4 regions of the Chryseobacterium gleum genome follow, and region 4 is predicted to be linked to each of the others. Evidence: riboswitches for the same ligand, from Rfam matches in the RefSeq annotation. Region 4 holds a riboswitch; each other region holds the start of a gene.
The links. A riboswitch is a leader RNA that binds a small molecule or an ion and turns the genes downstream of it on or off. The one in region 4 is predicted to bind fluoride.
Positions count from the first base shown of each region.

Region 1: linked by a shared signal. The riboswitch ahead of EL165_RS22215 (universal stress protein) and the one ahead of EL165_RS25615 (voltage-gated chloride channel family protein) in region 4 are both predicted to bind fluoride.
Region 2: linked by a shared signal. The riboswitch ahead of EL165_RS22240 (MutS-related protein) and the one ahead of EL165_RS25615 (voltage-gated chloride channel family protein) in region 4 are both predicted to bind fluoride.
Region 3: linked by a shared signal. The riboswitch ahead of EL165_RS22290 (universal stress protein) and the one ahead of EL165_RS25615 (voltage-gated chloride channel family protein) in region 4 are both predicted to bind fluoride.

Region 1 is NZ_LR134289.1:4,825,809-4,834,063, reverse strand. Features, by position in the region: gene EL165_RS22230 (MutS-related protein) at 1-496, shown strand, start outside; gene EL165_RS22225 (hypothetical protein) at 534-893, shown strand; gene EL165_RS22220 (hypothetical protein) at 926-1,516, shown strand; fluoride riboswitch at 1,598-1,665, shown strand; gene EL165_RS22215 (universal stress protein) at 1,878-2,321, shown strand; gene EL165_RS22210 (universal stress protein) at 2,373-2,819, shown strand; gene eno (phosphopyruvate hydratase) at 2,861-4,144, shown strand; gene EL165_RS22200 (inorganic diphosphatase) at 4,152-4,709, shown strand; gene EL165_RS22195 (voltage-gated chloride channel family protein) at 4,715-6,097, shown strand; gene EL165_RS22190 (DUF190 domain-containing protein) at 6,135-6,497, shown strand; gene crcB (fluoride efflux transporter CrcB) at 6,510-6,881, shown strand; gene EL165_RS22180 (universal stress protein) at 6,889-7,332, shown strand; gene EL165_RS22175 (metallophosphoesterase family protein) at 7,357-8,124, shown strand.
Region 2 is NZ_LR134289.1:4,835,141-4,842,187, forward strand. Features, by position in the region: gene EL165_RS22240 (MutS-related protein) at 1-1,452, opposite strand, end outside; fluoride riboswitch at 1,631-1,701, opposite strand; gene EL165_RS22245 (HAD-IC family P-type ATPase) at 1,760-4,090, opposite strand; gene EL165_RS22250 (efflux RND transporter permease subunit) at 4,114-7,047, opposite strand, start outside.
Region 3 is NZ_LR134289.1:4,845,156-4,853,410, reverse strand. Features, by position in the region: gene EL165_RS22320 (hypothetical protein) at 1-211, opposite strand, end outside; gene EL165_RS22315 (DUF3408 domain-containing protein) at 429-725, opposite strand; gene EL165_RS22310 (DUF3408 domain-containing protein) at 727-1,134, opposite strand; gene EL165_RS22305 (nucleotide-binding protein) at 1,136-1,903, opposite strand; gene mobA (conjugal transfer protein MobA) at 2,580-3,008, shown strand; gene mobB (conjugal transfer protein MobB) at 3,005-4,288, shown strand; fluoride riboswitch at 4,420-4,486, shown strand; gene EL165_RS22290 (universal stress protein) at 4,735-5,190, shown strand; gene EL165_RS22285 (DUF211 domain-containing protein) at 5,194-5,478, shown strand; gene EL165_RS22280 (hypothetical protein) at 5,475-6,011, shown strand; gene EL165_RS22275 (phosphatase PAP2 family protein) at 6,226-6,651, shown strand; gene EL165_RS22270 (response regulator transcription factor) at 6,712-7,386, shown strand; gene EL165_RS22265 (sensor histidine kinase) at 7,383-8,255, shown strand, end outside.
Region 4 is NZ_LR134289.1:5,583,083-5,591,337, forward strand. Features, by position in the region: gene rny (ribonuclease Y) at 1-1,339, shown strand, start outside; gene EL165_RS25595 (MFS transporter) at 1,413-2,654, shown strand; gene EL165_RS25600 (hypothetical protein) at 2,824-3,012, shown strand; gene EL165_RS25605 (YeiH family protein) at 3,093-4,028, opposite strand; gene EL165_RS25610 (LysR family transcriptional regulator) at 4,134-5,012, opposite strand; gene EL165_RS25615 (voltage-gated chloride channel family protein) at 5,308-6,615, opposite strand; fluoride riboswitch at 6,647-6,714, opposite strand; gene EL165_RS25620 (GLPGLI family protein) at 7,110-7,949, opposite strand; gene EL165_RS25625 (acyl-CoA thioesterase) at 8,061-8,255, opposite strand, start outside.

The sequences.
Region 1 (8,255 bases), 760 kb from region 4:
AAACAGGGGCGGCAAATCAACATTTTTAAGAAGTGTAGGTATTGCCCAATTGATGATGCAAAGTGGAATTTTTGTTGCCGCCACAAAATTTAAGAGTAATCCTGCAGGACACATCGCCACTCATTTTAAAAAAGAAGAAGACAGGTCAATGAACAGCGGAAAATTTGACGAAGAGCTTCATAGGATGAATGAAATTGTCCGTCATTTGAAGAAAGGAGACTTTGTTCTTTTCAATGAATCTTTCGCTGCAACCAATGAAAAAGAAGGATCGGATGTCGCCACGCAGATTGTTTCTGCCCTTCAGCTCAGTAATATTAAAGTCTTTTTTGTCACGCATCTCTACGATTTCGCATTTAGTTATTATCAGAATAAAACAGACAGTATATTGTTCCTTCAGGCATCTAGAGAAAAAGATACACAGATTGGTAAACTTACCGAAGGATTTCCACTGCCAACAAGCTTTGCAGAAGATCTCTATAATAAAATATTCGAGTAATTAATCAATAAAAAAACAATCAAAACCATAAAAATAGATGAAGAATCCAATGATAAGCGCGCTGGTTGCCGTATCTTTCTGTTACTTAATGACATCATGTGCCGGGCTGAGGAATGAGCAGCTTAAAATACAGCTGGAAAAAAGTAACTGTAACCAGCTCAGTATCTATTCCTATACCGCACAGGATATTCCGACTCCGATCGAACATTTAAAAATTGATTCAGATCTAAAGAAAAACTTCGGCAGAAAAAGCCTGAATATAGCCAATGCTATCGGTGCCCTGCACCTATTAAAAAAGTATGCTGACCTTAAAAAGATTACGCGGAACACCCTTCTACTGAAAAACGTCTGGAACTGCTGGAATGTACACAAAAAATTAATCAGCGTATTAATATAGCTTCACTGGAAATTTCTGCGGTAGCATCTGAAATGGACTGCGAAGAAGAAAGGGCTGATCAGATCGCCAGTTATCTAAAGGATAAAGAAGACAATATAGAAACCAAATTAACAGTAGGCGGATTGGTAATAGGTGCTTCAGGGGCACTCGCATCTGGATTTCTGGTCAATAAAGGAAATGCCAATGATTATCTGGGAATCGGTACGGGTATAGCTGGAGCAGTTGCCGGAGTACTGATATTGACAAACAAAACCAAAGTGGAATTTTATCATAAAAGAAATCCGTTGGGTGATATCTGGCATGCAGGAGAAACTTCCACCATCTTTCCTCCCGCCGTCTGGTATTATCTAAATTATGAAGATAGCTCCGACTGCCTCCGGGGTTCACTGAGGAACCAGATAAAACAAAAATGGATGGATCTTGGAGAGATTTCAGGGATTAAAGCCGAGCGAAAAAGAAAATCACTGGATCTGTATTTCGGAGCGGGAGGTAAATACACTGCTGAGCAGCTCAGTAAACGGGCAGACATGCTTGATCAGATTGAATCAATTGTCAATCTTATGAAACAGGATCTGAAGGAGTTTGCCTTAGCTTTTGAAACAATTGATACGCCGGTGAGATGATCCCAATATCTTCTTTATTTTTCTGCGCATAATTTCCCTAAAAAAATAGGTTAATTGTCAAAAAAAGTCTATATTTACTTTAACAAAAAAGGAAATGGTGTTCTTCCTTACCCAACCGCTCTAAAAGAGCTGATGACGCCTGATTAAATTAGATGTTTAACATTTTAATCAGGTTTGTTATGTATTTAAAATTCCTTCTACACTACAATAAAAGCAGCTTTAAACTTTTACCGGACAGCGATTGTTATCCCCACGTCGGTCGGTTTGTTATGCCTTTCATCATCCCGCTTCATCTATTGTCGGGCGCTCTATTCGTTGTTCACACAGTTACCCTACATCAACCAATAAAAAATAAAATATTATGGAACCTTTGACAAAAATATTGATCATAGCGGATGAAACCCCATTTTCGGAGAAAGTGATCCAGTACGGTTATCTAGTGGCTAACCAGATGCAGGCAAGAGTAGGCCTGCTGCTCGTCGATGATTCCAAACTTCATCCAATTGATACTGTGATGCCCTATGAAACAATTTATGGGGACAATACCTTTATGCATGCAAAACATTTTCTGGAAAGCATGCGGGAAAAATATGCACTCGGTATAGATACGAAAATCTTTGTGGTAGAGGGAGAAATAAAGGAAACTGTCATTTCAACATCACTCCAGTGGAATGCGCAATTGATCGTAGCAGGAACACATGCTCGCAGGGGAATCAGTAAATTTTTTATGGGGAGCATTTCAGAGGGAATCCTTCATGAAACAACGATTCCCATGTTGATAGTACCCGTAAATAAAATGGAATAAACAAAATAATGAATCATTATCAATTAATTCATCCTGTCAACTTAAAGTAGTATGGAACTTATCTCTAAAATTTTAATTGCCGTCGACGGTTCGGCCTCTTCGGAAAAAATTGTTGAATACGGTTACAACATGGCCAGGCAGATCCATGCCCGGGTAGGCATACTCATGGTGGAAGACAGCGATATTAACCTAGCGGACACTTTGGTTGAATACGTCAACAGCCTAAATAAGGATCAACAGCCTGTCGAAAGCGATTTTCTTTACAGAATGAAAAGCATGTTTGCTAAAGGCACACCTACAGAACTTTTTTTGGTAAAGGGTCCAGTAAGGGATGTCATTTTCGATACCGCGACTGCATGGGGAGCTCAGATCATCGTAGCCGGAATACATCACCAAACAGGTATTAGTCGCTTTTTTGTTAGTAGCACCGCGGACGATCTCCTGCACAGCACAAATATTCCGATAATTTTGGTACCCCTTTCAAAAACAGAACAATAGAATTTAAAGTTTATTTAAAAATAACAATAACACATTACAATATGACGATAACTAAAATCATTTCCAGAGAAGTATTGGACTCCAGAGGAAATCCAACAGTAGAATCTGAACTTTGGCTAGATAACGGCCAGGGCAAAGCAATTTGTCCCTCAGGCGCAAGCACCGGAGAGAAAGAAGCGGTTGAATTACGGGATGGTGATCCCTCCAGGTATGGTGGTAAAGGTGTACTGAATGCGGTATCGAATGTAAATAATATCATTGCCGCCGCCCTAAAAGGTAAGCGTTTTTCCAGTCAGGAAGAATTCGATAGATTCCTGATTGACCTTGATGGCACAGCTGAAAAGTCAAATCTCGGTGCCAACGCGATACTTTCGGTTTCCATGGCTTTTGCCCGGGCATCCGCAAAGCAGCAGGAAATTCCATTATACAGCTATCTTAATAGCAGTGGTAATCTGGTCCTTCCGGTTCCTTGTATGAATGTGATCAATGGTGGGAAGCACGCAGACAATAATATCGATTTCCAGGAATTTATGATTGCCCCGCACAATGCGCCATCTTTTAGGGAAGCTATCCGAATGGGCGAAGAAACTTTTCATACATTAAAAAGTATTCTCAATAAAAAGGGATATTTTACAGGTGTGGGCGACGAAGGAGGATTCGCTCCCAATCTCAGATCCAATGAAGAAGCCATAGAAGTTATTCTTGAAGCCATCCACGCTGCAGGGTATAAACCGGGACAGGATATATCGATCTGTCTTGATCCCGCAACAAGTGAAATGTGGCAGGATGGCAAATACTGCTTTTTCAAATCTACTAAAGAGCTCGTTTCCTCAGAACAGCTTTTAAATACTTGGAAACAGTGGCTTCAAAAATATCCGATTATCTCGCTGGAAGATGGCATGGGTGAAAATGACTGGGACGGCTGGAAATCCATGACCGAAGAACTTGGGCAACATACGGAACTTATCGGCGACGATATCCTGTGCACCAATCCCAAGATCCTTCAAAAAGCAATTGATGAGAAGGTCGCAAATTCGATCCTGATCAAGCCCAATCAGATAGGTACAGTCTGGGAAACCTTAAATACGGTACAGCTTGCCTACCAGAACAATTACGGATGCTTTATCTCTCATCGCAGCGGTGAAACCGAAGATACTTTTATTGCGGATCTGGCCGTAGCAAAAGGCGCAGGAAAGCTAAAAACAGGAAGTGGCTGCCGCTCAGAACGGGTCTCCAAATTCAACAGATTGCTCAGAATAGAGGATGAACTAGGCACTGAATCACAATTTGCAGGCATAGCGGCTTTTAAAAATAATAACATATAACTCAACAATGATAGGAACACAACATCCATGGCACGATCTTTCTCCGGGAGAAAATCTGCCATTTGAAGTGACGGCGGTAATAGAAATACCGGCTGGAAGCAGGACTAAATATGAATTGGATAAGCCCTCCGGCCTGATTAAAGTAGACAGGGTTCTATTTTCCTCCATCCATTATCCTGCAAACTATGGACTGATTCCCCATACCTATTACACCGATCATGATCCACTGGATATACTGGTTATCTGTACCGAAAATCTGGTCCCTCTGACAATCGTACAGTCAAGGGTCATCGGGATGATGGAAATGATCGATGGCGGTGTTCAGGACAATAAGATCATCGCAGTAGCTTCACATGATATTTCATTGAAACACATCGAAAATATAGAAGATCTTCCACCTCATACCTTACATGAGATCAAGAATTTCTTTGAAGATTATAAAAAGTTGGAAAATAAAAAGGTTGAAGTATTGGGGTTCAGCAACCGTGAATCTGCTTATAACTGTATCAATGACAGTCTGATCTCCTATACCACGGAAATTGTACCTCAGCTAAAAAGTAAATAACGCATATGATGAGAATGGAACATGTCAGCATATTTCGGCAGCTGGTTCGGTGGAGTGTCATTGTAATTCCTATTTCGGTTGCTATAGGTAGTATCGTAGCCTTTTTTCTATGGATATTGAACCTCGCTATCCATTATAGGTTTGACCATACTTATCTGCTATATCTTTTGCCAGTGGCAGGACTATTGATTCATTTCCTTTACCAATCTGTCGGTAAATCCTCAGAGAAAGGAAATAACCTGATTATGGATGAAATACATCAGCCGGGAGGTGGAGTACCCAAAAGAATGGCTCCCATTGTCCTTTTCGCTACCGTCATAACACATCTTTTTGGCGGATCAGCGGGACGTGAAGGGACAGCGGTGCAGATTGGTGGAAGTATTGCCCAGATGTTCGGAAAATGGTTCCGTCTCAATCAGCGCGATACCGGAATTGTATTGACAGCAGGTATAGCTGCCGGTTTTGGTGCTGTTTTTGGAACACCGCTGACCGGAGCCATTTTTGCACTGGAAGTATTGGCTATCGGAAAAATAAAATACGATGCCCTCCTGCCCTGTCTTATTGCCGGGACTGTCGGTGATATCACTGTATCCGCATGGAAAATCCACCATACCCATTATCATATAGATGCGATACCTCCTATGGATCAGTCATTCTGGCTTTCACAGTATATCCCATTTGATCTGCTGCTGCTCGGAAAGATTATCATTGCATCAATTGCATTTGGGCTTGCCAGTTTTATTTTTGCTGAAATGGCACATCGTATCAAAAATGTCATGGTTGCCTCCGTTTCAAAAAAATGGCTTATTCCTGTTATAGGTGGATGCGTGATCATTTTACTGACTTTCATTAACGGTAAGCCTGATTATCTCAGCCTGGGAGTAGACCCCGAATATCAGGGGGCGGTTACAATCCAATCTGCATTTCATGCGGGAGGTTCAGATCCATGGAGCTGGCTCTGGAAAACGGTCTACACGACTGTCACTTTAGGAACCGGTTTCAAAGGCGGTGAAGTCACCCCGCTATTTTATATCGGTGCAACGCTGGGTAACACACTTTCTGATCTGATGAACGCGCCGGTAGGACTTTTTGCGGCACTTGGATTTATCGCTGTATTTTCCGGTGCGACCAATACGCCGCTTGCCTGTACGCTGATGGGGATAGAACTCTTTGGTGGCGAGTATACACTTTACTATGCAATAGCCTGCTTTACCGCCTATTTCTTTAGTGGCCATTCAGGAATCTACAGCGCCCAAAGAATTGAAGTGCCCAAAATATTTGATTCCTATTTTTCTTCCGATGGATCGCTATCCGAGGCCGGAAAAAGAAGGGAACATTTCCTGAAACACCATATCAGCAGATATAGGAAGATGATCAAAAGAAAATAATCCGTCCCAAAGTAGAACGTGAATAAAATAGTACAATATGAAAGAGATCATAAAAAAATCACTGGGAAAACTCAAGATCTACATAGAGCCCTCCCATAAGGTAAAAGATAGCGAAGCTTCATTTTTTAGAAAAATGTTTCCAAAATCAGCGTATCTTCATATTGTCTCTGACGCTAAAAAAGATGGTATCCTGAATGCATCTGTTTACCAGACGCATTCGGGATTTTCCCGCGAGGGAAAAGTCCAGCGCTACCAGCTTGAAGGAAACAATACGAACCTGGCTATATGTATCGAGCTCATCGACGAAAGGGAAAAACTGGAAAACTTCTTTTTAAAGCATCATGTCCTGCTAAAGGATAAGATCATTATCTACAAAGAAGTCGAATTCTGGGAAACATAAAAAAATAAACCAATGCTAAAAGCGATACTCATAATTTGGATAGGAAGCGGGATCGGCGGTGTATTCCGCTATCTCGTTCAGGATCTTGTTGCCAGACATTTTCACATCACTTTTCCGCTCGGAACATTTCTGATCAATGTCGTGGGATGTTTTTTGATCGGGATATTCTTTGGACTGACTGAAAAATTCAGCTGGATGACTGCGGAATGGAGATGGTTTTTGATTACCGGGATATGCGGTGGTTTTACAACATTTTCAAGTTTTTCTTATGACAGTATCAGTCTGCTGAGACAGGGAGATTATCTCTATTGTGCACTCTATCTGATCTTCAGTGTCGGCTTAGGGCTTTTAGCTACTTACTTGGGAACACTAACAATTAAATGAAAATATCATGAATTTCAGTAAAATACTCATTGCCGTTGATGACAGTGCCTACGGCATGAAAGCTGCGCGTATCGGCTTTGAACTGGCACACCAGATTTCAGCATCAATCGCAATTGTTTTTGTCATTGATGCTGTAAAAGAACTGCCCAACCCCGATCTTGGTATTAATGAAGGGCAGCAGCATGCCATCTTATTACAGGAAGCAGAGAATACTATTCAGCAATACATAGAATTATATGATGGAGTTGATAAAGTATTTCGTTTTACCCCCGAAGGAGAACCTCATAAGGAAATACTGAATGTCGCTGAACAATGGAAAGCTGAACTTATTGTTATGGGAACTCACGGACGTACTGGTTTAACCAGACTTTTAATGGGATCGGTAGCAGACTATGTTCTAAAACATGCTAAAATACCGGTTTTGATTACGCCGCGTGAAATGACAAATTAATAATCTTGCTTAAAATTTAAAATTATGAAATTAGCATTTATCAGCGATATACACGCAAATCTTCCGGCTTTGTTAACGGTAATGGGAGATATAAAAAAACATAAACCGGACGATATTTACTGCCTTGGGGATCTGGTCAACTTTGCAGGATGGGATAATGAGGTCATTGAAGCAGTGCGCTACTACGGAATCACCTGTCTCCAGGGAAATCATGATGAGGGAATAGCCTACAAAAAATCTTCCTTCCCTTTTTCATTTAAAACAGAAGCCGAAAAAAAGTTTGGTTATGAATCAATCAAACTGGTGAATGAAACCATTACTTCGGATAACAGAAGCTTTCTTCTGAGCCTCCCTTTTATGTTGCAGATACAGTTCCGCTTCCCTTTTCAGCAGATAAAAGTCGCGATGGTACACGGCAGTACACTTTCCAATACAGAATATATCAAAGAAGATTGTTATGAAGAATATCTATTGGAAATGATGGATAGCGTTGAAGCAGATATTTTACTGATGGGACATACCCATATTCCCTATCATAAAAGTATATTCTGCGAAGAGGCTAACCGAAAAATTTACAGGCATGCAATTAATGTAGGCTCTGTGGGCAAACCAAAACACGGAGATAATAAATCTTGCTATACGTTATTGGAAATAGACCACAACTCGGATCTATCATCACCTGATACAGTAAAGGTTAGTTTTCATTATGTAGATTATGATGTTCAAAAAACCATCGCTCACATCCATGAAATTGGACTATCTAATGCTTATGATGATTTCCTGAAAATGTAAGTTATATTAAAAAGTTGCATCTTAAAAATCAAGATAATCAATTCAAAAGCACATGATTTCAAACGTAAACAATTAAGGTTTTCTCCTTAAAATAGGTTGAAATTGCCCTTTATTGTAACTGAAATTTTGTA
Region 2 (7,047 bases), 750 kb from region 4:
TTTTTTAATGATCTTAAAGGTTCTCTCGGCATCCGGACTTTCCGGGTTAACCGTTGCTGACATACTTATTGAGGTTTTTGTGGCTGCAGAAAGCTCTTCAATAAACGTTACCCAAACGCAGTACGACCCAATCTTTTCTACTTGCTCTATAATCTTTGAAGAAAGGAACTTACTGTCAAGGAGTGTTGTGGAAGAGAATATTTCATTAAGAATGATGATGCTCCGGGTAGATGCTCGCTGTATAATTGCATGTATCCTGTTGAGATCATTTTCAAGTTTGCTCTGTTGCAGCTGGATATCCTCTGATTTTTCAAAATGAGTTAGGATGTTGTCACAATGGAGTATTTTTGCGTTGCTTCCGGCAACTGGAAGCCCAAGATTGCCAAAGTAATGGACTTGGCCAAAAGTTCTTGCAAAAGTGGTTTTACCTCCCTGGTTAGGGCCTGATACAAATATGATCCGCTCTTTGCCGGAAAGAGAAAAATTGTTGAGTACAGGTTTTTTTTCAAGGGCAACAAGATGTGAAGCCAGTGCGGTATCGAACGTATCAAAGGCAAAGATATCAGCCTGTACCGGTGTAATTTCCGGATAACAGAAAGGGGAGCCATTAACTTCAATTTTTTTAAAATATTCTAAATAAGAAAGGTAGAAATGGACATCCCTGTCAAAATCCTGAATAATCTCATCTTGGAAATCCTGATTATTAAGATAAAAAAGTACGATCTTATCAAAGACAGCAGGATATAGTGTGGCAACTCCTTTGAGGATCTGAGCCTCCACATCATTCATATGGACGGAAACCGGAAATTTTTCAAGGTAGTTTTTATTATTACCACTTAAAAACCTGGAAAAAAGCGTTCTGGTTTCTTTATCGTAATCATCCTGTGATCTGTAGGGAAGTACCCTGACTAGCAGACCCTCAACCATGAGATCGTATCTGATTTTCCCTATTTCTGAAAACAGCTCTTCGATCATTTCGCGGCCGGCTATAAACTCAGAGGAACCTACATATTTGGATAGGTACTGAAAAAAAGCGCTGAATCCTTCGCTTTGAAGCTTCAGTGTCCCCAATTTTTCGTAAAGGGTCTGTACGATGGTGCAATAGGCATATACGGAATCCATGAACAATCTTTCCTTCTGGAATTCATAACGACACTTTATTGCATTTTTCAGCATCATGCGCATGTCCCGCATTGCAGCGGAAAAGTCCAGTAATATTTCATATAGTTCAGGAGTGTCTATTTCCTGCATGATCTGCTGCCGGTAGGTTATGGTATCACGGTTCAATGGCCAATTGGAGAAAATTGGTCGAAGTTCATATTCTTCCTTGCCGCGGATTACCTCACTGATAATCTGGTCTATATTCAGATCGATCATAAATTGGGGCATTAGGGGACTGGTTTTGGAAGCAGGAGTTTCCCCAGACCTGTACAATAAGCTTTTAAAATACATAGGCTGACTTTTTTAAGATTATGAAAATGGAGAACAGCAAATGCTTAGATACGGAAACGGTGTGAAGACAAAGTAGACCTATGGGATACCATGGCCCAAAAAAAGCTGTGAAAAATAAGATTTTGATGAAAAGCTGTAATAAATCCATGACTGAACTGATTAAAATGTTAAACACTTAATTTAATCAGGCGTCATCAGCTCTTTTTTTGGAGCGGTTGGGAAAGGAAGAACACCATTTCCTTTTACTAAAGTAAATATACAACTTTTTTATCAATCCGTGAATTCGTTAGTAGAAGGGCTATAATTATTAGCTTTTCCTTCTGTAAAAAAGTATTTTTAAATAGTCCAGCAGAACTGTAAACATTACCGATATCGTAAATAATATTACAATGTGAGCCAGCGGAACGGCCTGCATTAGGATACCAGCACTTGCCAGGATTGCTGATATAATTATATTTCCGGTTGTGACAGCGATGACCATTCTGCTCGGCCAGAATTTCCAGAAAGCATTTTTAACTCTGGTACAGTAAATGGTAAGCTGAGCCGAAAATATCAGGTATAGAAACATGTAGGTCTGAATCTGCTGCATTGGAACGTTCATCTTTCTCTGCATCAGGTAAATAAGCGTTACTCCCAATGTGGTCCATCCAAGTGCAAATATACCGGATATCTTTAAAATTCGTTTCATATCCCACTGTTCAATCTTTTGCGATATGGCAGCCCTATCTGTACCGAGCGTGATCGTAACCAGATCATTGAATACTACAACGAGCACAATAAGGTTTAGCGGAATAACAAAATCTTCAGTGAGTATATATCCTGCGGTCAGCAGCACGGAAAGCTCGATCGTTCTGGAAATCTTCGTGATTGTCCATGTGAGCATCCTTCTATAAACTTTCATTCCTCCCTGGATTACTTTAATGATATCCGAAAGTCCGGGTTGGGTCAGGATAACTTTGGCAGATGCCTTGGCCACATCGGTGGCATCCTTTACAGCAATTCCTATCTCTGCCTGCTTAAGTGCAGGAGCATCATTCATTCCATCACCGGTCATTGCGGTAATCAGCCCTTTTTGTTGAAGGGATTTGATGATCTGGTATTTATCTTCGGGATATATATTGGCCACTGAATCATATTCCATTGGTGATTGCAACACTTGATCCAGAGTTCCTGCCCTGTTGCCGATAGCCAGATCTTCACCTATGGCTTGCGCGGTCATTGCAGTATCACCGGTAATCATTATTATTTTAACGCCCATTCCCTTGATTGTCTGGACTAGCTGGAAAGCGTCTTTTCGCGGGTAATCGGCAAGTGATAGAAGGCCACATATCCTTGTGTTTTCCTCACCGAGAACTGCGACTGCAAGGACACGGTTACCTGTTTTAGCCATCCTGTGATAAACTTCGTTTATCCGCTGAGGTGATGAGGTATACTGTTCCATCACCATTGGTGACCCAAGAATGATTCTTTGGACTTTATTTATGTCCGATACTGTTGCCTGTGAAAATTTATTGACCGGATTAAACGGCATAAATTCTTGACGGTTTAAAGGTTGAATATTTCTATTTTTTATTTCTTTTAGAATGGCAATATCCACAGGATTTAAGGATGAACTATCGCAGCATGCAGCGGCATATCTCAGCACCTCATTTTCGGTTTCTGTGGATAATGCTGTGATCTCTGAAAGGACTGGTCGGTTTTCAGTAAGTGTTCCGGTTTTATCAACACACAGCACCTGGATCGAGGCTGCTTCCTGCAGAGCTGTAAGACCGGTTACCAGAACCCCTTCTTTGGCGAGAGAACGGGCCTCAAGCGCGTTTGCAACAGTGAAACTTGCCGGCATTGATATCGGAACCGTAGCAATGACCAGTACAATAAAAAAAGGCAATAGGGGTAATAGCGCCAGTCCATTAATTATTGCAGAAATCAGGAGAACTGCAGCAAGGAAGAGATCTATTACAGCCAGATAGCGTACAACGCTGAAAAGGATCTTTTCCAGATGCCCCGGTGCGGAAGCTGTCTTTACAAGCTCCGCTGTTTTTCCAAAATAACTGCTGCTACCCGTGGCTGCTACTTTAACCAGTGCCTCGCCCGAGCGGACAACAGAACCACTGTAGATATTTTCATTTTCATTATAGGAAACAGAAGCAGATTCTCCTGTCACTGAAGATTGGTCCAGTTCAAGTGCTCCTTTAATCACAATACAGTCAGCGGGTACGATATCACCAGCTTTAAGGTGAATATAGTCCTGGGGCACAATTTTTTTTGCCATTAAAAATTGCCATTTGCTATTTCTTACCACGCGCACCCTTACCTGTATGTTTTGCTTTAAAAAATTAAGTGCTTTACGTGCGCGTCGTTCCTGCAGTTCCCCTATGATAGCACTGAAAATAAGTAGAACAACAATGATTGATCCCTGTAGAAGTTTGCCCAGTGCAATCTCCAGTATCAGTGCCATCTCCAATATCCAGGGAATGGGCCCCCAAAGACGTCTTAGTACACCTTTAAGACTATTTGTATGTTCTTCGGGTATTTCGTTATAGCCGAATTTGTTCAGGGCATCTCTGACTGCAATATCTGAAAGTCCCGTTTGCCCGCTTTCAAAGGTATTCTCAAAATTATTATCCTGTGCTGTCATCTTATATTAATTTAAAGTTTTTATCAATCATATTTTTTCGCAAACGTCGGTCTTTCATAAATGGCCTTTAGCAATGTTGGGAAAACAAACAGGAGCAAAGGGATACCTGTCATAAATCCACCGATAACGGCAATGGCTAATGCCTGCTGCATCTGGGCACCCATTCCAAGACCGAGGGCAAGCGGCAGCAGTGCAAGGATGGCACCGATTGCGGTCATGAGCTTCGGGCGTATACGCAGGGCAAGGGCATAGTTGACCGATTTTTCTACATTTCCTTTGGATTTTTCCATATTGAACATAAATTGATTGACTGTAAAAATGGCGTTTTCAGCTATAATCCCAACAATCATTATAATCCCGGTATAACTGCTCACGTTCAGGGGTGTGTTTGTCAGGTAAAGTGCGATCAGACACCCAGGTATTCCCAGTATGGAAATCAGCAGGACGAGAAGCGATATGCTCCATTGTCTAAAGAGGAAGAGCAGAACTGTAAATACTAAAAGACATGCTGCAATGAGAATGGTCAACAGCTCCCGGAATGACTGTTGCTGTTCTGCATAGGCACCACCGAAGTTGACATAATAACCTGAAGGTAGATGGAGGTTCGCTGAAAAAATTTCTTTCAATTGCGCTACGGCCGTTCCGAGATCCTTACCGGCTAATCTTGAAGTCAATACGATACAAAGTTTCAGGTCTTCACGTTTATAATCGATTTCACCTTTTTCAGATTTTATACTGCAAAAAAATGAAAGAGGTCTTAGACTTCCATCTGGCAAAAAAATCATCTGTTTTAATATCTTATTGACATCATTCTGTTGATAGCCGGTCAGGCGTAATCTTATCTTTCGCATCTGCTCACCGTCCTGGATCTGTCCCACCTGTAGGTTTCCGAGCATAGATGACTGAACTGGAGAGGGCTCTGTAACAGCGGCATTGTCTCCAAGTACGATACCTTCGGTGTACATACGGAGCTGATTCTGAAAGTCAGTCTGACTAATTCCATAAAGTGCAAGCCTGGCATTGTCTGGACGGACAACAAGGGTGGGGCCTGCAGAAATCATTCCACTTGATATGTCTACCAGTCCCTTCGTATGTCGCATAATACTGTCGGCCTGTTTTGCTAGCCTTTCGAGTTCTCTCTGATCACTTCCGAAAATTTTTACTTCTATTGGACTGGGCGTACTCATCAGATTGCCCAGAAGATCCTGTATACGCTGTCCGAATTCTATGTTCATAACGGGTACGGAAGTCTGTATACTTTTTCGGAGCTGGTCGATAACCTCCTTAGTATCGTGTTTTCTGTCTTTTTTTAGCTGGATAAGATAATCACCATAATTAGGTGCTACGTTCCTGAAATCCAGCCTTAAGCCTGTACGTCTGGAATAGCTCTCCACATCGGGGTTTGAAAGGATCGTTCTTTCCATCCTCTGGCAGAGCAGATCTGTCTCCTCAATCGCGGTTCCACTAGGCGAAAAATAATCTAATACGATGGTTCCCTCATCCAGCTCAGGAAGAAAACCTGTCTGTAACTGACGGGAAGAAAACCAGCCCGCAAAAATTATAAAGAATATAAAAGAATAAGCCAAAAATGGCTTTCTATAGAGTTTGGTAAGCCAGGTATACTTATTTATATTTTGTTCATCATGGCTGTGGGAATTTTTATGCGGTCTGTATCCGATCAAAAGATGCAGAACAGGTGTTACGATCCATGTAGCGAAAAATGAACATACCAGTGTCAGTTCCATCGTTACAGCGAGTTCCTTAAAGAATGCTCCCGCCAGCCCGCCCATAAGAACAAAAGGAAGAAATATAACGATGGTGCTGAGGGAAGAACCCACCATTGCAGGATAAAGATCGGTTATGGCATCTTTTACGACCTCAAACCTGTCCTTTTCGGGATGGTCTTCATGCATACGGTAGATCTGTTCAACGATGACAATGATATCGTCAATGAATAAGCCCACAGCTGCTGCAATTCCACCCAGCGACATGATATTGAGGGTAATACCGAAAATATGTAGTGTAATTAGGGTAAAGCCAAGTGTAACGGGAAGAGTCAATATCACAACCGTACTGGCTCGCCAAGACCGCAAAAATAGGATGACTACCACGATTGCCAGTAGTAATCCTTCCAGAATAGTATGGATCACACTGTCAATACTGTCACCAACAAAGGCTGATTGATTATAATATGGCCTCAATTTGACTCCTTTGGGCAGGAGTCTTTTAATTTCACCAGCTTTGGCATCCGCATCTTTGGCGAACTGGACAAGATTGACTCCCGGCTGCTTGACAAGATCGACAATAACTCCGGGATGGCCATTTGTATTGATCGCATTGAATTCAACCTGTTGCTGAAGTTCTATTCTGGCTATATCAGAGAGACGTATAAGACGCTGGCCACTATTTTTGACAATGATATCCTTCAGTGATTCGGCATCATTGATACGGTTATCCGTGAGAGTGAGATATAGTCTACGGAAATCTGAAATTTTACCATTGGAGAGTACAAAATTATTCTGCCTGAAGAGTTGTACCAGATCCTCAGGGCGTATTCCCAGAGAAGACATCTTAATAATATCGGGAACGATCACAAATTCCTTTGTTTTTCCGCCACGTAAGATAACGGTTGAAACTCCCTCTATCTGGGAGAATAGAGGTCGAACGCTATTCATGGCCAGATCTCTTAGTCCTACTAGTCCGATTTCATCACTTGCACTCTCCAGGGTGAAGCCATAAACAGGAAACAAGGACTGGTTATAGCCTTCCACAGCTATATTCGTTCCGCTGGGCAAAAGGTTTTTTATTTCGTTCAGCCTACTTTCTATCAATAGTTTAGCATTGTTTACATCAGTTCCCCAATTGAAGTATATCTGTATATCTGAACTTCCCCGACTTGTGACACTCTTGACCACAGTGACACCTTTTATTCGCTTCACAGCACTTTCAATGGGTTT
Region 3 (8,255 bases), 740 kb from region 4:
TTTCCTGGGCTGCATCCAGATTGTCCTGCTTCAACAGGTCCCCAACTTTTGTAAGTTCATTTAAAGAAACTGCCTGCCCAAACCGGTCATCATCCTCTGGAATATTATCGGTTTCGTCAGGTTCCTCAATATTAGAACTGGAGACATCTTCCTTTTCCAGGTCATTTCTGGTTGGATCTTCGTTGCCCTGATCCGCCTTATTTGTCAACATTTGTTCGATTAACTTTTTCCTATTGGCAAGCCAGGCGGGTGTTTTTGCTTTTTCAGGAATTGTGACCTTCCCTATCACATCCGGTTCAGCTATCTGCTCAACCTTTCGAAATATTTTCCGCTGTGGTTTTATGAACCTAACCTTATCGACCAGCAATAGTATAATCACGACAATTAGGCAGAACAATATTACGGTCTGTATTAAAGTTTCCATGATCTTAAAAAAGTGGCTTTGATTTGTCCTTGAACTCCCTGACGAGCATTTCTTCAAAAAGCGTGAAATGATGTCTTAATATATTATCCAGCAGCGCATATAACGGGATTTTATCCTCACCGATCACATTGGCGATCCTGGCTAATCTGGTATGATGCTCTACGCTGACATAGATGCTCTTATCGCCACGTTTATCCATCAAAATATCTGATAGGAAAAGTGATTCGTAATTCACATTTTCATAAGTTATCTGCTGATGTACTTTTACAGTAACTTCAACCTTTTTCTGTTGCTTTTTCATCTTATAAAATGGGTTTAAATTTTTTATTGAAATACTCGGTAATCTCATCCCCATATTCTCGGAAATGATTTTCCAGTATATTGTCTATATACGAATACAGGGTTATTTTTTCCTCACGTGTTAACTGCACTATGCGCAGGAGCCGTTCGTGATATTCAGATCGGATATAGACAACCTTTCCACTCCTCCCGGTTGGAAAACGGTTGACAAGAAACAGTTCTTCGTAATCCATTTTTTTACCGGATCTTGGTCTGGACTTCTCAACTTTAACCGTTGGCATTATATCTCTATCGGCGGCTTTCTCTGGATTTGCCTCTGGCAAAGGCTCATCGCCACTCATAATGTTCATCAGGTACTCCTCATCTATGATGGGCTTCTCAAATTCTTTACGATCTTTCTTTATTGCCATCTCAGATATGAATTATTTTTAAAAATTCTTTAACAAATTCATCTACACGCGTAGCTTTTAAAATCTGTAAGTCCGCAGGTAGCAGCGTGGACTTGAAAACATAGCTTCCTGTGTCATCAATTTCTTTCCGAAACCGCTTACTGTCCATGATCCTTGTTGCCATACTCTTCAGTGATAATCCCTCTATTACAGTTTGATAAGAATCATAAAGACCTGTCTTTTCCCTACCATCAACCTGATTCCAGAATAGAAACAGTGATTGCTCAATGGCATTTTTGTTCTGTGCGGGAAGTTTCAGGAAAACCTCACTGAATGCCAATGTACTCTCAACGACCAGCCGGTCTGCGGTAATTGGCGAAAAAATATAGTTCATGCCCTTTAAAGCACCGATAACGCCCTGCGTATTTGCAGTTCCAGGGAGATCGAAAAAAATAATATCCGGCTGAACGGAGCTGCTCTCACAGTAGTCAAAGGCTTTTTCAAGTGCGTTCTCCGCCTTACACTTTATGATCGGATAAGCTTTCTTATTGATCGTATGGAATTGTTTAACAGCCAATTTTTTATGGAAATCGCTTTCCATAATTGTCCGCTTATCTCTTTCGCGCATACCGAGAAGGCTGTGCTGCGGAAAATCGCAATCCAGTACCACGATATTATATCCAAGCCGATAATGCAGAACGCTCGCAAGAAGAATCGTCATTGTCGACTTACCAACTCCGCCTTTCTGCGCATAGATACTTACCTTTAAGGTTTCTTTCTTTTTTTCCATATTATATTATTTTATAGCTTGTTAATTTTACAGTTGTAGCAAAGAGCAAGAACCTAAGTTTACAAATGCGTCGTAAAATATATGTATAGTCAGTATTGCAGATTTAAAAAAGACCTTGCGTAAAGCCTTATATCTTATTTGTAAATCATATGTACTTCTTAAAATATGGTAGGCTGGTAAAAAAACTTGCTCTATTTATGACCTCATATTTTACCACTTTTATGCTTTTACACTTTTATAGTTTTATGCTTTTACAGTTTTAAAACCTAATACTTTTATGATTTTACTATTACTTGCTTTGTAAGACGGTCAGTTTACCATAGTTCTTACTGACATGCTCTATGCAAAAGAATGCAACTGTAGGGGCTGTAAAGCAGAAGCTTTACTACCTTTCCTCTTTTTACCTACGGTTTCCGAAAGCTCTTTATGATGCGAGCTTTATTCTATTCTTTCTCATATCTGTTCCCAAGAACAGAGCAAGTTGTGTTTTGAGTGCCTCAAAACTCGTTTTGTGCCCCAAAACTACTTGCTCTGCCGAGGGCTGGGTAATCCTCCGAAGTCGGATTTACCTTTTATGTTGTCTTAGATATCTTATGAATCAGTAGGAAAAACTAGGTTTTTAATGGCTCATGAGCTTGAATGTTAATCGCTTTCAATTAGGTTTTGAAAAAAAGATATGACAACAAATCGGAAAGGAGGTCGAAAACCCAAAATCGACAAGGCAACCCATCGTTATGTTTTCCGCCTCACGGATACAGAAAACACGAGATTTTTAGCATTATTGGATCAATCAGGACTTGACAATAAAGCTAAGTTTATTGTATCTCTATTGTTTGAAAGGAAGATAAATTCGGTGATTATAGATAAAGGAGCAATGGATTACTGCACAAAATTAACGCAGTTTTTTGGTCAGTTCAGGGCAATCGGTGTTAACTATAATCAGATCGTAAAGATCCTGCACACAAATTTCGGTGATAAAAAAACAGTCTTTTATATAGGAAAACTTGAAGCGTTGACCATAGAACTCGCTAATATCTGCCGGGAAATTTTGATCCTCAGCAAAAAATTTGAAAACGAACATCTTGCTAAAAAACAACATTTATGATCGCAAAAATAGGTCGTGGCTCAAAAATATATGGTGCACTGCTATATAATCATAACAAAGTTTTACGGGATAACGGTCAGATATTACACATGAACAATATGCTTGAAACGCCTGATGGAAACTATACGACAGGACAAATATTAGCTTCATTCGTCCCGAACCTTGCAGCAAATAAGAACACAGAAAAAACTGCAATCCATATTTCGATCAATCCAGATCCGCATGATATTTTATCGGATGACGACTTCATCAACATTGCAAATGAGTACATGACCAAAATGGGCTATGCTAATCAACCCTATGTGGTTTTTAAGCACAATGATATCGATAGAACACACATCCACATTGTATCAACAACAGTAGATGAAAACGGAATAAAAATATCTGATGTTTTTGAGAAGAAAAAATCAATGGAAATCTGCCGCCAGATTGAAAAAAAATACAAATTAATTCCAGCAGATCAAAAGATAAGTTCTGATGAGCGTTTTTCGTTCACCCCTGTTGATCACAACAAAGGAAATATTAAAAGTCAGATTGCGTCGATTGTCCGTTACCTACCTGCCTATTATAACTTTCAAAACCTGGGTAGCTACAACGCTCTCCTTTCACTTTTCAATATTAACGCCGAACATATAAAAAAAAATTATAAAGGCGAGATCAAAGAAGGATTAGTTTATAGCGTTCTGGATGCTGGCGGTACTAAAATAGGTAATCCATTTAAAGCATCCCTCTTCGGAAAACAAGCGGGACTTATAGCTCTTCGATCACATTTTGAAAAGAGTAAAATACTACGTCCCGAAATTAAAGAGAAAACCAGTCTGATTATTTCTGCGGCCTTAACAATAACCAGCAATGAAAAGGAGTTTACCACTTATTTAATAGAGCACGGAATAAATACAGTAATCAGAAGAAATGAACAGGGCAGATTGTATGGAATTACCTTTATAGATCACAATACCGGTCATGTATTAAACGGTTCACATTTGGGCAAGCAATTCTCTGCTAACGTATTCCAAAAGCTGTTTGCCGACAACAAACTCAGTGAACCGCCTAGCAACAAACAAACCACACCTCCAAATCACACGAATATAAATATGATATCTCTTAAAGATGAACTCCATCCGCTATTCGATTTTATGATAAACAGCGGAAGTTTAATAGGTGAATGGGGACTGTTGGATTCACTTTTGTTAGGTGGAATGTCCGAAGATCCAGAGGAACAGATATTTGAGTTCAACATGAAAAAAAAGAAGAGAAGGAGAAGGCAGAGCAAAAACTAAGGCGTAAAAACAAGCAAAGCGCTGATACAAATATGAGCATACTAAGAAAGATTGAAACTCCTTAGCTTCGCTTAGGTCGGAAATATTTTAAAAAAAAGAGTGCGATTAAAAAAAAATTAATACATTTACTAAAGAAAAAAGGAAATGGTGTTCTTCCTTACCCAACCGCTCTAAAGAGCTGATGACGCCTGATTAAATTAGATGTATAACATTTTAATCAGGTTGAGCATGCTTCTAAAACAATCTTCAAACGCCCATAACAATTTATATTTTGTTTATCATAGGATGATAAACCATCTTTATTTGCGTCGGATGATCTGGTGTAATCCTATCCCTATATACAATTTCAAGCAACCTTACTTTTCGGGAAGATATCAATCTGTTTCATGTCTTCAGCCGTATTCAATCACTAATTGATATCTATTAACAATTAAATCCAAAATACTATGGAATCAATAAAAAAAATCTTAATCATGGTTGACGAAACTCCTTTGTCACAAAATGTTGTAAAATGTGGCTATACTTTAGCCAAGCAGTTGACAGCTGAAGTTGCTTTGCTGCATGTTGAAAATTCCAAAGAATATCATATGGATATGCTTACAGAAGTTAACCCCGCCGAATCCGATAAAACATTTATGCAAAACATGCACTATCTGGAAAACCTTTCTATGAAATTCTCTGATGGAGTACAAACAAAAATCTTTGTAATGGACGGACGAATAAAAGAGAGTGTTCTATCTGCAGCCAGAGAGTGGAATGCCCAACTAATTGTTGCCGGCACGCACGAGCGTAAAGGTCTTGGAAGACTATTCAAGGAAAGTGTAAGCGAAGATATTCTACATTCATCACCTGTTCCAATGCTGATCGTACCCGAGAAAAATAAAACAATGCAAAATATGTAGATCATGGGTATAAGACAATTATTACTGGATGTCGATAAAGCCAAGGACCTTCCCGATATCACTGAAATTGCCACGGCTATAGAAAGCATAGAGCAGGTAGAAGGACTGAGCATTGTGGTCAACGAAATAGATATGGAGACAGTCGGTATGGAAATTACTGTTGAAGGAATCGATCTCCCCTATGACGACATCGTAAATGCCATCGAAAAAACAGGAGCTGTTGTACACAGTCTTGACCAGTTGCTTGCTGGCAAAAAGATGATCACACCCGTTCACCGCACGCGATGAAAAATCTGTTTAAAAATAACCTTTTTGCATTGCTGTTGGGATTGATAGATGGAATTCTCACTGTTCTGGCACTGGTGACCGGTCATGTCCTAACATCTGAAGGCATGCCGATCACTTTATCGCTGGCATTGAAAGTAGCATTTGCCACCACGGTATCAGGAGCCTTTATCTATTTTTTTTCAGAATATTCACGCCAGCACACCCACCTGATCCATGCTGAAAAACAGCTTAATCTTGCATCGCACGGCAAACTTGCCACAACGCAGCTCGGAAAGCGGATACTGAAAGATAGTCTGCGGGGCGTTATTATTTCTTCCATTTGCAACTTTTCAAGTGCGATGATACCAATGATTGTTGCACTGATTTTTCCTACTATGCAATGGATAGCCCTTATAATAGCCCTTATCATGCTCGTGACAGTAGGCATCGGTATTGCCCATCTTACTTATGGAAGCGCTACAAAGTGGTCAATTTCACTGCTGGCAGCAGGATGCTTTGTAGCCTATATCGGATATAAACTAAATGTAATTTAAAATGTCACATAATCTCATTATTTTAGGTCTAGCTGTTCTTTCAGACTTTTTTGTAAAACTCAAAGATTTAGATAAACGTTTGCTTCTTTACATCAACCATGCACATAATGATGCACTGGATGAGGTCATGTACTGGGCAAGTAATAAGTGGTTCTGGGTCCCACTATATCTGGCCCTTGCGTTATTTTTAGTAAAAGTATATAAAAAACGGAGTTTGTACATCTTTGTTGCGATCGCAATAGCCATTACATTAGCTGACCAGATATCATCAGGACTGATTAAACATCTTGTTCAGCGTCTCCGCCCTTCACATGAGCCCTTGCTCATACCATTGATACGTCTCAGTAAAGCAGGTCCCGGTGGTCTTTACGGTTTTGTATCCTCCCATGCTGCCAATGCAATGGCTTTAACTGTACTACTTTCCATAATTCTACCCCCTCATCATAAAGATATAAAAGTCAAACTTTTCATCTGGATGTTACTGGTGAGCTATAGTAGGATTTATAACGGTGTCCATTACCCCTCTGATGTCTTAGGCGGGATAATCGTGGGAACTGCTGTAGGACTTATCATCGGATTGCTTACCAAACGATTTGTACTCAAAGAAGTTCCCGAATCTAAAAATTCACTCCTTTCATAAGATTATAGACTATCACAAAAATCCAGAAATTCTCCAAAATTCAGATTTTACCTTTAAGCCATGAAAATTTTGATTATCGAAGACCAAAAGGAACTTGCAGAAAATATTTCATCCTATCTCAAGGGTGAAAATTATGTCTGTGAATTTGCATCTGATTACCAGGAGGCTATATTTAAAACGGAAGAATATAATTACGACTGTATCCTGCTCGACCTTATGCTGCCCTCCGGAGATGGACTCAGCATCCTGGAAAATCTTAGATCGAGAAGCAAACAAGATGGCGTGATCATCATTTCAGCAAAAGATGCTATCGAGGATAAAATAGATGGTTTAAAACTTGGTGCAGATGATTACCTGGCCAAGCCCTTTCATCTTTCTGAACTTGGTGCACGCATCTACTCGGTTATCAGACGTAAACATTTTGGAAGTACGAATGGTATATATGTTAACGAAATTTACATCGACCTGTTGGCAAAAACAGTAAGAGTCAATAGTCTGCTTTTAACATTGACAAGAAAAGAATTTGATCTGTTGCTTTTTCTTGTAGGTAATAAAAACAAGAACATCTCGAAAGTTGCCATTGCGGAACATCTTTCCGGTGAAATGGCCGATATGATGGATAATCATGATTTTATATACTCCCACCTTAAAAATCTAAAAAAGAAACTGACTGAAGCAGGATGCAAAGACTATATTAAAACAACCTACGGTATGGGTTATAAATGGGAATCATGAACAGGTTATTACATAAAACGTTAATCTATTACTCTGTTTCAGCAATTTTTATCCTATTGCTCAGTGCCCCATTTATCTATTATACGCTTGAAAAGCTATATCAGGAGGATGTTGATGAAGCTATATTTCTACGTAAAACAGAATTCGTTGTCAATAATCAGAAAGACCTATTCATAAAAGATATTCCTCAATGGAACAGGTTTAATAGAGATACCAGAATCTTTTCTTCCATCCCAACCAATTATTCTAGAAACCAGATACTCCAGCAAAAGTTTTATGATGAACTAGTACCTGAATGGGAACCATACCGGGTTTTATATGCGGATATCCACATCGAAGGAAAACCCTTTATACTGATGATCCGGTTGAACCTTGTTGAATCCGAAGACTTGATAAAAACGATTGTCTGGATCTATCTCGGAATTTTGGTTATACTACTCACGGTTATCTTCTTTATCACGGTGCTGATCTCAAATAAACTTTGGAAACCCTTCTACACAACCCTTGAAATAATCGAAAACTTCAATATCGAAAAAGGAACAAAGGCAAATTTTCCTGCGACGAAAATTATAGAGTTCAAACAGTTGAATAACCGGCTTTCAACACTCATCGACCAGAGTATGCGCTCCTATTCCATGCAAAAAATGTTTACTCAAAATGCTTCTCATGAGCTGCAGACGCCTTTGGCGGTATTCCAGTCAAAGCTCGATCTTCTCCTTCAGGATAATACGCTTAGCAAAGAACAAATCACGATACTGCATTCGCTGTATCAGTCAGTGTCAAAATTGAGCCGTATCAATAAAAACCTTTTACTGCTCTCCAAGATTGAGAACAACCAGTTTGCTGATCATCGCAATTTCTTGCTCAAC
Region 4 (8,255 bases):
TGACATTCAGGCCCGCGAAAAGAAAATGCAGGAGATTGAGAAAAGAATCAAGGATAAAGAACATAAGCTGAATGACGAGCTTAGCAAGACCGGAAAACTTGAAAAAGATCTGGATAAGCAGATTGCTGACTACGCTAAGAAGAACGAAATTCTGGAAAGAAAACAGCAGGAGCTGGATGTTGCAACAGCTAAGAAAGTAGAAATACTTGAGAAAATTTCCAACTATACCGCTGAAGAAGCCAAAGCAGAATTGGTAGAAACCATGAGAGCTGAAGCAAAAACAAGAGCGCAGGCACACGTTCAGAGCATCATGGAGGAAGCTCAGATGAATGCTAAAAACGAAGCAAGAAAAATCGTTATCCAAACGATCCAGAGAATCGGAACAGAGCAGGCTATCGAAAATTCAGTATCAGTTTTCAACATTGAGTCTGATGAAGTAAAAGGTAGAATTATCGGTAGAGAAGGTAGAAACATCCGTGCTTTGGAAGCCGTAACAGGAGTAGAGATCATTGTTGACGATACACCGGAAGCCATTCTTCTTTCTTGTTTCGATCCGGTAAGAAGAGAAATTGCAAGACTATCCCTTCACAGATTGGTAACTGACGGTAGAATTCACCCGGCAAGAATTGAAGAAGTTGTTGAAAAAACAAGAAAACAGATCGAGGAGGAAATCATTGAAGTAGGTAAGAGAACCATCATTGATTTAGGAATCCACGGATTACACCCTGAGCTGATCAAAATCGTTGGTAGAATGAAATACCGTTCTTCTTACGGGCAGAACTTATTGCAGCACTCAAGAGAAGTTGCCAATATCGCTGCAACAATGGCTGCTGAGTTAGGATTAAACGTAAAATTAGCAAAAAGAGCAGGTCTTTTACATGATATCGGTAAAGTTCCTGAGCAGGAATCAGAATTACCACACGCATTGTTAGGAATGCAGTGGGCTGAGAAATACGGTGAAAATCCGGAGGTTGTTAACGCAATCGGAGCGCACCACGACGAAATTGAAATGAAATCATTATTATCACCAATCATCCAGGTTGCCGATGCGATCTCAGGAGCAAGACCGGGAGCAAGAAGACAGGTATTGGAATCTTATATCCAGAGATTGAAAGACCTTGAATCTGCAGCATTAAGCTTCGATGGAGTATCCAGTGCCTATGCAATCCAGGCGGGTAGAGAACTGAGAGTAATGGTAGAAAGCGGAAAAGTAAACGATGAAGTAGCTTCCCAGCTTTCTTACGATATCTCTGAGAAAATCCAGAATGAACTGACTTATCCGGGACAGGTAAAAGTAACAGTGATCAGAGAAACAAGAGCTGTGAATATTGCCAGATAATAATCAGAAAAAGATATTTGATAAAAACCTTTCAAGAAATTGAAAGGTTTTTTATTTTTATCAAAACTTAAAAATGCAAGAACTGTCCATGTCTTCGAAACTGAAGTACATTTTCTCTATTCCCGTTATTATATCAGCCCTCGGCTACTTTGTAGACATCTATGATCTCCTTTTGTTTGGAATTGTCAGAATACCCAGCTTAAAGGCATTGGGACTGAATCCCGATGCAGACGGAACCTTTATTCTGAACTGTCAGATGGTGGGGCTTCTTCTCGGAGGTGTTTTCTGGGGGATCTTCGGAGATAAAAAAGGAAGACTTTCCGTACTCTTCGGGTCTATTCTGGTGTATTCATTGGCTAATATTGCCTGTGGTTTCCTGCCTTATTTTCCAAAAGAACATTTAGTATACCAATATGCCGGTTTAAGGTTCATTGCTGGTATTGGCTTGGCCGGAGAGCTTGGAGCCGGAATTACGCTGGTTTCTGAAAGCCTGCCGAAGAATTTAAGGGCAATAGGAACCTCAGTTGTTGCCGGATTCGGATTAATGGGCGCTGTTGTTGCCCAGCTTACTGTAGAGCTGGCTGGTGGCTGGAACATTTCTTACATAATCGGTGGGATTATGGGAATCATGTTATTGATACTGAGAATCAGCGTATCGGAATCCGGGATTTACAAGAATATTGAGCATAAAAATGTCTCAAAAGGAAACTTTCTCTCTTTCTTTACCAATAAAGACCGATTGATAAGGTATTTAAAATGTATTGCAGTAGGATTACCTACGTGGTATTGCATAGGGATTCTGGCTGTTTTAGCCAATCAGTTTGCCCCTGAATTAGGTATAAAGGATATCAACCCCGGAAAAGCAATTATGTGGGCTTATATAGGTATTTCTGTCGGTGATCTGCTGAGCGGTTTTATTTCTCATGCTTTAAAATCACGCAAAATGGCCATCTTTTACATGTTGATCTTTACACTGATTGGGGTCGCCATCATGCTGTTCGGAAATACCAATACCGAAACCAAATATTATCTGTTTTGTGTCTGGCTGGGATTTGGTACAGGATATTGGGCTATGTTTGTGACATTAGCCGCAGAACAGTTTGGAACCAATATCAGAAATACAGCAACAACAACTGTTCCGAATATGGTGAGAGGCCTTGTTCCTGTTATGATTCTGGCTTTTGATTCACTTAAAGCTCATTTTCCTGTGGTGGAAAGTGCTGCCATTGTAGGGGTGGTAGTATTCGGGCTGGCATTTTATTCATCACTTACGATTTCAGAAACCCACGACAAAGATCTTGAGTTTACAGAATAAATGAAACTGTTTAAAAAAAATAAAAAAGTTATTCCTTGTTTTGAATATAATAATCAGGTTATAATCAATAAATTATTAACTTTTATACTAAATTTTGTTGCGTGTTATTAATATTTGTTTAACTTTGGAAAGTAACTAAAACTATATTTGTTTAATCAAACTAAATCTCATGAACATTATGAAAAATGCTAAAAAATTAAGAAAGCAGGATCTGAAAAACATTACTGGAGGAATAAGCGGAAATCCTGATTTATCTCTTTGCGGATGCAGCTGCTCAGGATCAGTAACAGGACCGTGGTATTGCGTACAGTATATTGCTTGTCCGCAGGTTTATACTTGTGGTGAAGCTGCTATCTAAAGAAATTATTTCAATATGAAATAAACATTTCCACATTTAATATGCAGCACCCTTTTGTTTTCAAAAGGGTGCTGCTCTTTTTAACGGATAATGTAAAGAAGACTTCCGGCACTTATCGTAATCCAGAGGAGTACTGCGGTAAGCAACGGCTTTAATCCTATAGATTTCAGGGTTTGAAGGGAAAGGGTAGAACCGATGAAAAACAGGGTCAGATTAAGTCCGGATTTTGCCAGAACTGTGATTGAGCTACTGAAACGGTCAAGAACCGGGAAATATGTATTCAAAAGAATAGCAATAATAAAATAGCCGATGAACCATGGAATTTTTATTTTAGTTCCTTTACTTTTAAAAATAAACATAGTAATCAGTGAAACCGGGATAATCCATAATGCACGGGCAAGCTTCACTGTCGTTGCTATTTTCAGAGCCTCATCGCCATATTTGCTTGCAGCACCTACTACAGAACTTGTATCATGAATTCCCACTGCACACCAAAGCCCGAACTGCTCCTGTGAAAGATTCAGCAGATGCCCTATCGCAGGATAGACAAACAACGCAATTGAATTTAAGGTAAAAACAATCGCCAGCGCAAGGGAAATCTGTTTCGTGCTTGGTTTAATAATGGGAGATACTGCCGCGATGGCACTTCCTCCACAGATAGCTGTTCCTGCAGACAAGAGATAAGACAAGGGCCTTTCCAGTTTAAATATTTTTCCCAGAAAATATCCCAAAACCATGACAGTAACAATACTTACAATAGTCAGCATCAAGCCTGTTTTTCCCGCATTAAGAGCTTCATCCAGCTTTAACCCGAATCCCAGTCCTACAATTGAAATCTGCAGCAGCAGATGAATATATTGATGAAGATGTTTTTCAAAAGGGTTTCCCATAAAAACAGCCAGGGCAAATCCCAAAGCAAGGGCAATTGGAGAAGATATGAGCGGTGTAAGGCATAATACGGCCAAAACTATAAAGAATACTTTCCGGGTCATTTCATTCTGAATGAAATCTTTCATAATGCGAACTTTTAAAATCTGCACCAAAATTCCGGAAAATAGTATAACAAAATAAATCGTATTTTGTTATATAGGATAACTATAAGTTATATCTTTGCTTGTTCTTTATTGCTCTGCAAATCTCAGGAAAAGCTTAATCAGTTCAGACTGCTCACCTTTAGGAAGGATAAAATGAAAATCCCTTTCAATACTGAAGTTTTTAATATCAATGACGGTAAGGATATTATTTTTAAGTTCATTCAATATGGTGCTGATGGAAAGAAAGGCCACACATTCCGAATGAAGAAGGTAATTTTTAATACTTTCACTGCTTCCCAACTGCATAACGGTATTCAATTCATTGATATTGATTCCTTTTTCTTTGAGCCTGTTTTGTATGAACTCCAGCGTACCGGAACCCTGTTCTCTGAAAATCAGATCCAGCTGATAAAGGTCCTTCAGGTGTAAAGTTTTATGAGCAAGAGGATGATCGGATTTTGCTGCCAAAACAATTTCATCCGGCTTGAAAGTCCTGTACTCAAAATAAGAAGACTGCGACTCACCTTCGATAATACCAAGGTCAATTTTTTCTTCCTTTAAAAGTGATGAAATAGCTTCCGTATTGCCCGTAAGAAGCTCAATCTTAATGTCTTTATAGTAAGTATTAAATTTGGCTAAAATTTCAGGCAAAATATACTGCGCAACCGTTGTGCTTGCTCCGATAATCAGTTTTCCCTTATGTTGTTGATTGATCTGGCTGATTTCAAACTCCATGTCACGGTAGATATTTCTGATCTTTTCAGCATGTTCATACAAAATCTTACCGCTTTGGGTCAACTGAATAGAAGTTCCTTTACGGTCAAATAACTTCGCGCCTACCTGGGTTTCAATTTCTTTAATGTGTTTGGTGACAGCAGGCTGTGAGATATGAAGCTCTTCTGAAGCTTTAGTGAAACTTAAGCGGGAAGCTACCGTATGGAAAACTTTTAATCTGTAATCGAACATGGCGTAAAATTACGAATTATAGTTGGAAACGGGAAGTGGAGTGAGTTTGAGAGTTTGAGAGTGTAAGGGGTTAATGCATTAAGGTTTCGGGTTTTCAGGTTTCGTGGTACGGGATTCGGGATTTCAGGTTTGGGTTTTTAAGTTTGAGGGATTTTGGGTTCAAGATGTTATAAGTGAAGAACTGAGAGCTAATAAAAACCAGCATCCCGCAACCAACAACAAAATAAACTAATAACTGTAACCCCGCATCCCGTAACTCGTAACTCGTAACCCGCACCCCGCATCTCGAAACCCCTTATAAAAAATCCGAAACAGATCTGTCCTGCTGGCTTTCGTATCTTCTGTTTTTTGCTTCTCCTATTTTCTGCTTTGCATAAATGCTGTTATGTCCTGAAAGAAGATAAGATACAACACAAGCAATAGCTACATATACACCGCATTCTGCCCCGAATAATTCAATTCCCATCAGCATACAGGCCAAAGGAGTATTGGTGGCTCCGGCAAATACAGCAACAAATCCCATCCCGGCCAATAGCCCGAAAGGTAAAGGAATAAAAAGAGATAAAGCACTGCCTAGAGTAGCTCCGATAAAAAACAGCGGGGTAACTTCACCACCTTTAAATCCGGCCGAAAGCGTAACAATGGTAAAGATCATTTTTAAGGCAAAATCATATAGTGGAAGCTGCTTTTCAAAAGATTCCATAATCATAGGAATTCCCAGTCCAATATAACGGGTAGTACCCATGGCAAAAACGGCAAGTGCTATTATGATTCCTCCGGCAACAGGTCGAAGCGGAGGATATTTGACTTTCGATTTGAAAAAAGATCCCATCCAATGAATGATTTTACTGAAAGCAGCGGCACAGATTCCAAAAGCAATACCTGCCAGAATACTGTAAAGAATGGGTAAAAATTCCAGTTTTGGTACGAAATCAATATGATAATGGGTATGTTTTACTTTCCAGAGATTGGTCACCAGGTCAGCAAGAACGGCCGAAGCAAATGCAGGGAAAATAGCATTATAACGGATTCTTCCTATTAGAAAAACTTCAAGACCGAAAACAGCACCAGCCAAAGGAGTTCCGAAAACAGAGCCAAATCCGGCGGCTATCGCTGAAATAATCAGTACTTTTCTATCATTTCGGTCGAGCTTAAAAGGTTTTGTAAGCTGATCTGCAATAGCACCTGCCATTTGAAGCGCTGTTCCTTCACGACCTGCAGAGCCTCCGAAAAAATGAGTCGCAATCGTTCCCAGATAAACAAAGGGAGCCATTTTAAACGGAATGATGCCTTTGGGCTCATGGATGGTATCGATCAACAGGTTATTTCCGGCTTCAACATCTTTCCCGAAGTAATAGTAAAGCAGTCCTATCAAAAATCCGGCAACAGGAAGAAAAGCTATCAGCCAGAGATGATTTTCTCTGAAATTGGTAACCCATTCCAACGACTGAAGAAATCCTGCAGAAGCGGTTCCAACCAAAGCTCCTATAATCATACTGATGAACAGCCATTTTAAAATATAAGGCAGTGCCGGGAATTTTCTGAAGAAAAAATGAGTGTGAAAAACTGCTTTTTTACCAAGTGTCCATTGATTTTTTGACATAATAATCCTGATTAGTTATTTGTTAATAATCTTTTAATCAGGCGTCATCAGCTTTTGTAAAGCGGTTGGGTAAGGAAGAACACCATTTCCTTTTTGATATTGCAAATGTAATAATAAAAGATAAAAGATAAAAGATAAAAGATAAAAGATAAAAGATAAAAGATAAAAGATAAAAGATCTTTTCATTAAACATCAGCTATACATTCAGATGTCAGATACCAAGGGATTTCTCCTGTTTTTAATTTTTCATCAGGTTTTACAGGCTATAATAATTAGATTTCTACGAAATGACAATGAAAGCTTGTATTATGTCTTTGGTACTACTTAATTCTTTTGTCATTCCGGAGGAATCTCTATAACGTAATTAGTAACAATTCTAAAAGATGTTGTCGTTAAATAATTATGTCAACATCACTAGAGGTGGGCTTAGCCCACCTAAATAAATTTAAAACTTTCTACCGGCTTTAGCCCAAGCTTAAAAATAAACCAAAGTTTTAATATATCGGATAATGCATCGCCTTATCGATTTCAATCGGATTATTATACTTCCTGATAACCTCCTGCATGCTTTTGGTTTGAGTATTCAGTTCATCCACATTATGAATTTCCTTTCCGTTGATGTTAATTCTAAGGTCATTATTGGATTTGCTGATATTATTTCTTTCAAAGGCGAAAGGGTCATTGTAAAACTCCATCATCAGCTTATGCTTTTGTTTTTCATTAATAGGAATTGCTTTATTACCAAAGCTGGATTCCAGGAAATCTGAAGTATTGGAGACTTCCGGAAGTTCTCTGCTTTTAACGAGAGTATAAATGAAATTATTCTTAGCATCTGATAGCTCAAAGATCAGACCGGGTAACCCACGAAGTTTAAATGGCCCTTCATTAAATGGAATATCTTTACAGAACCAGGCCGTCCAGCTTCTCCCTCCAAATTTTGTAGTTGCTTTTTGTAAAGTATAATTTTCTACCTTTTTAATCTCATCAGCGATCGTCCAATTGATCTTATCCGTAGTTTTAAATGTATAATATCCATTTTTAATGTTGATGAAATTTTCATTATCAAAAGAATTGATCTTTCTTTTAACCACCTGTCCAGTCATATCAGTATAGCTGAAGTTCATGCCGAATTTTTTATTCAGTGAATCTCTGATAGCGAGATCTTTTCCATAGAACTTTACCTCTTTCGGGGTGATATCCAGGATCATATTCACTTTTTCATACCCGGTCTCGGTAGAATCCATTTTATACTGAAGTTCATAAATGAACCTATGGGTTTGTGCCTGAAGAAAAACCATCAACAGAAATGCTGTGATTGTAAGAAAATTTTTCATATTATACTTTGAAATGGTTGATACTAAATTAGTTAATCTTAATTTCTTATACAATATAATATGAAAAAGAAGATCCATGAATTCAGCATGAAGGTTATGAATCTTATTCTTCTACAAAAAAGGTTTCATTTCATCTTCAATCTGCGTTCTCAGTTCCATCAGTCGTTTGGCATACATTTCAAGCTGCTTTTCTTCCTCTGTTTCCGGAGTCCACTTAGGTACAGGGAGTTTTTTACCATTTTCATCCACAGCAACAAAAACGATGATACAATGGGTTTTTTTTTCAAAATTAGGCTGTTTCAGGTT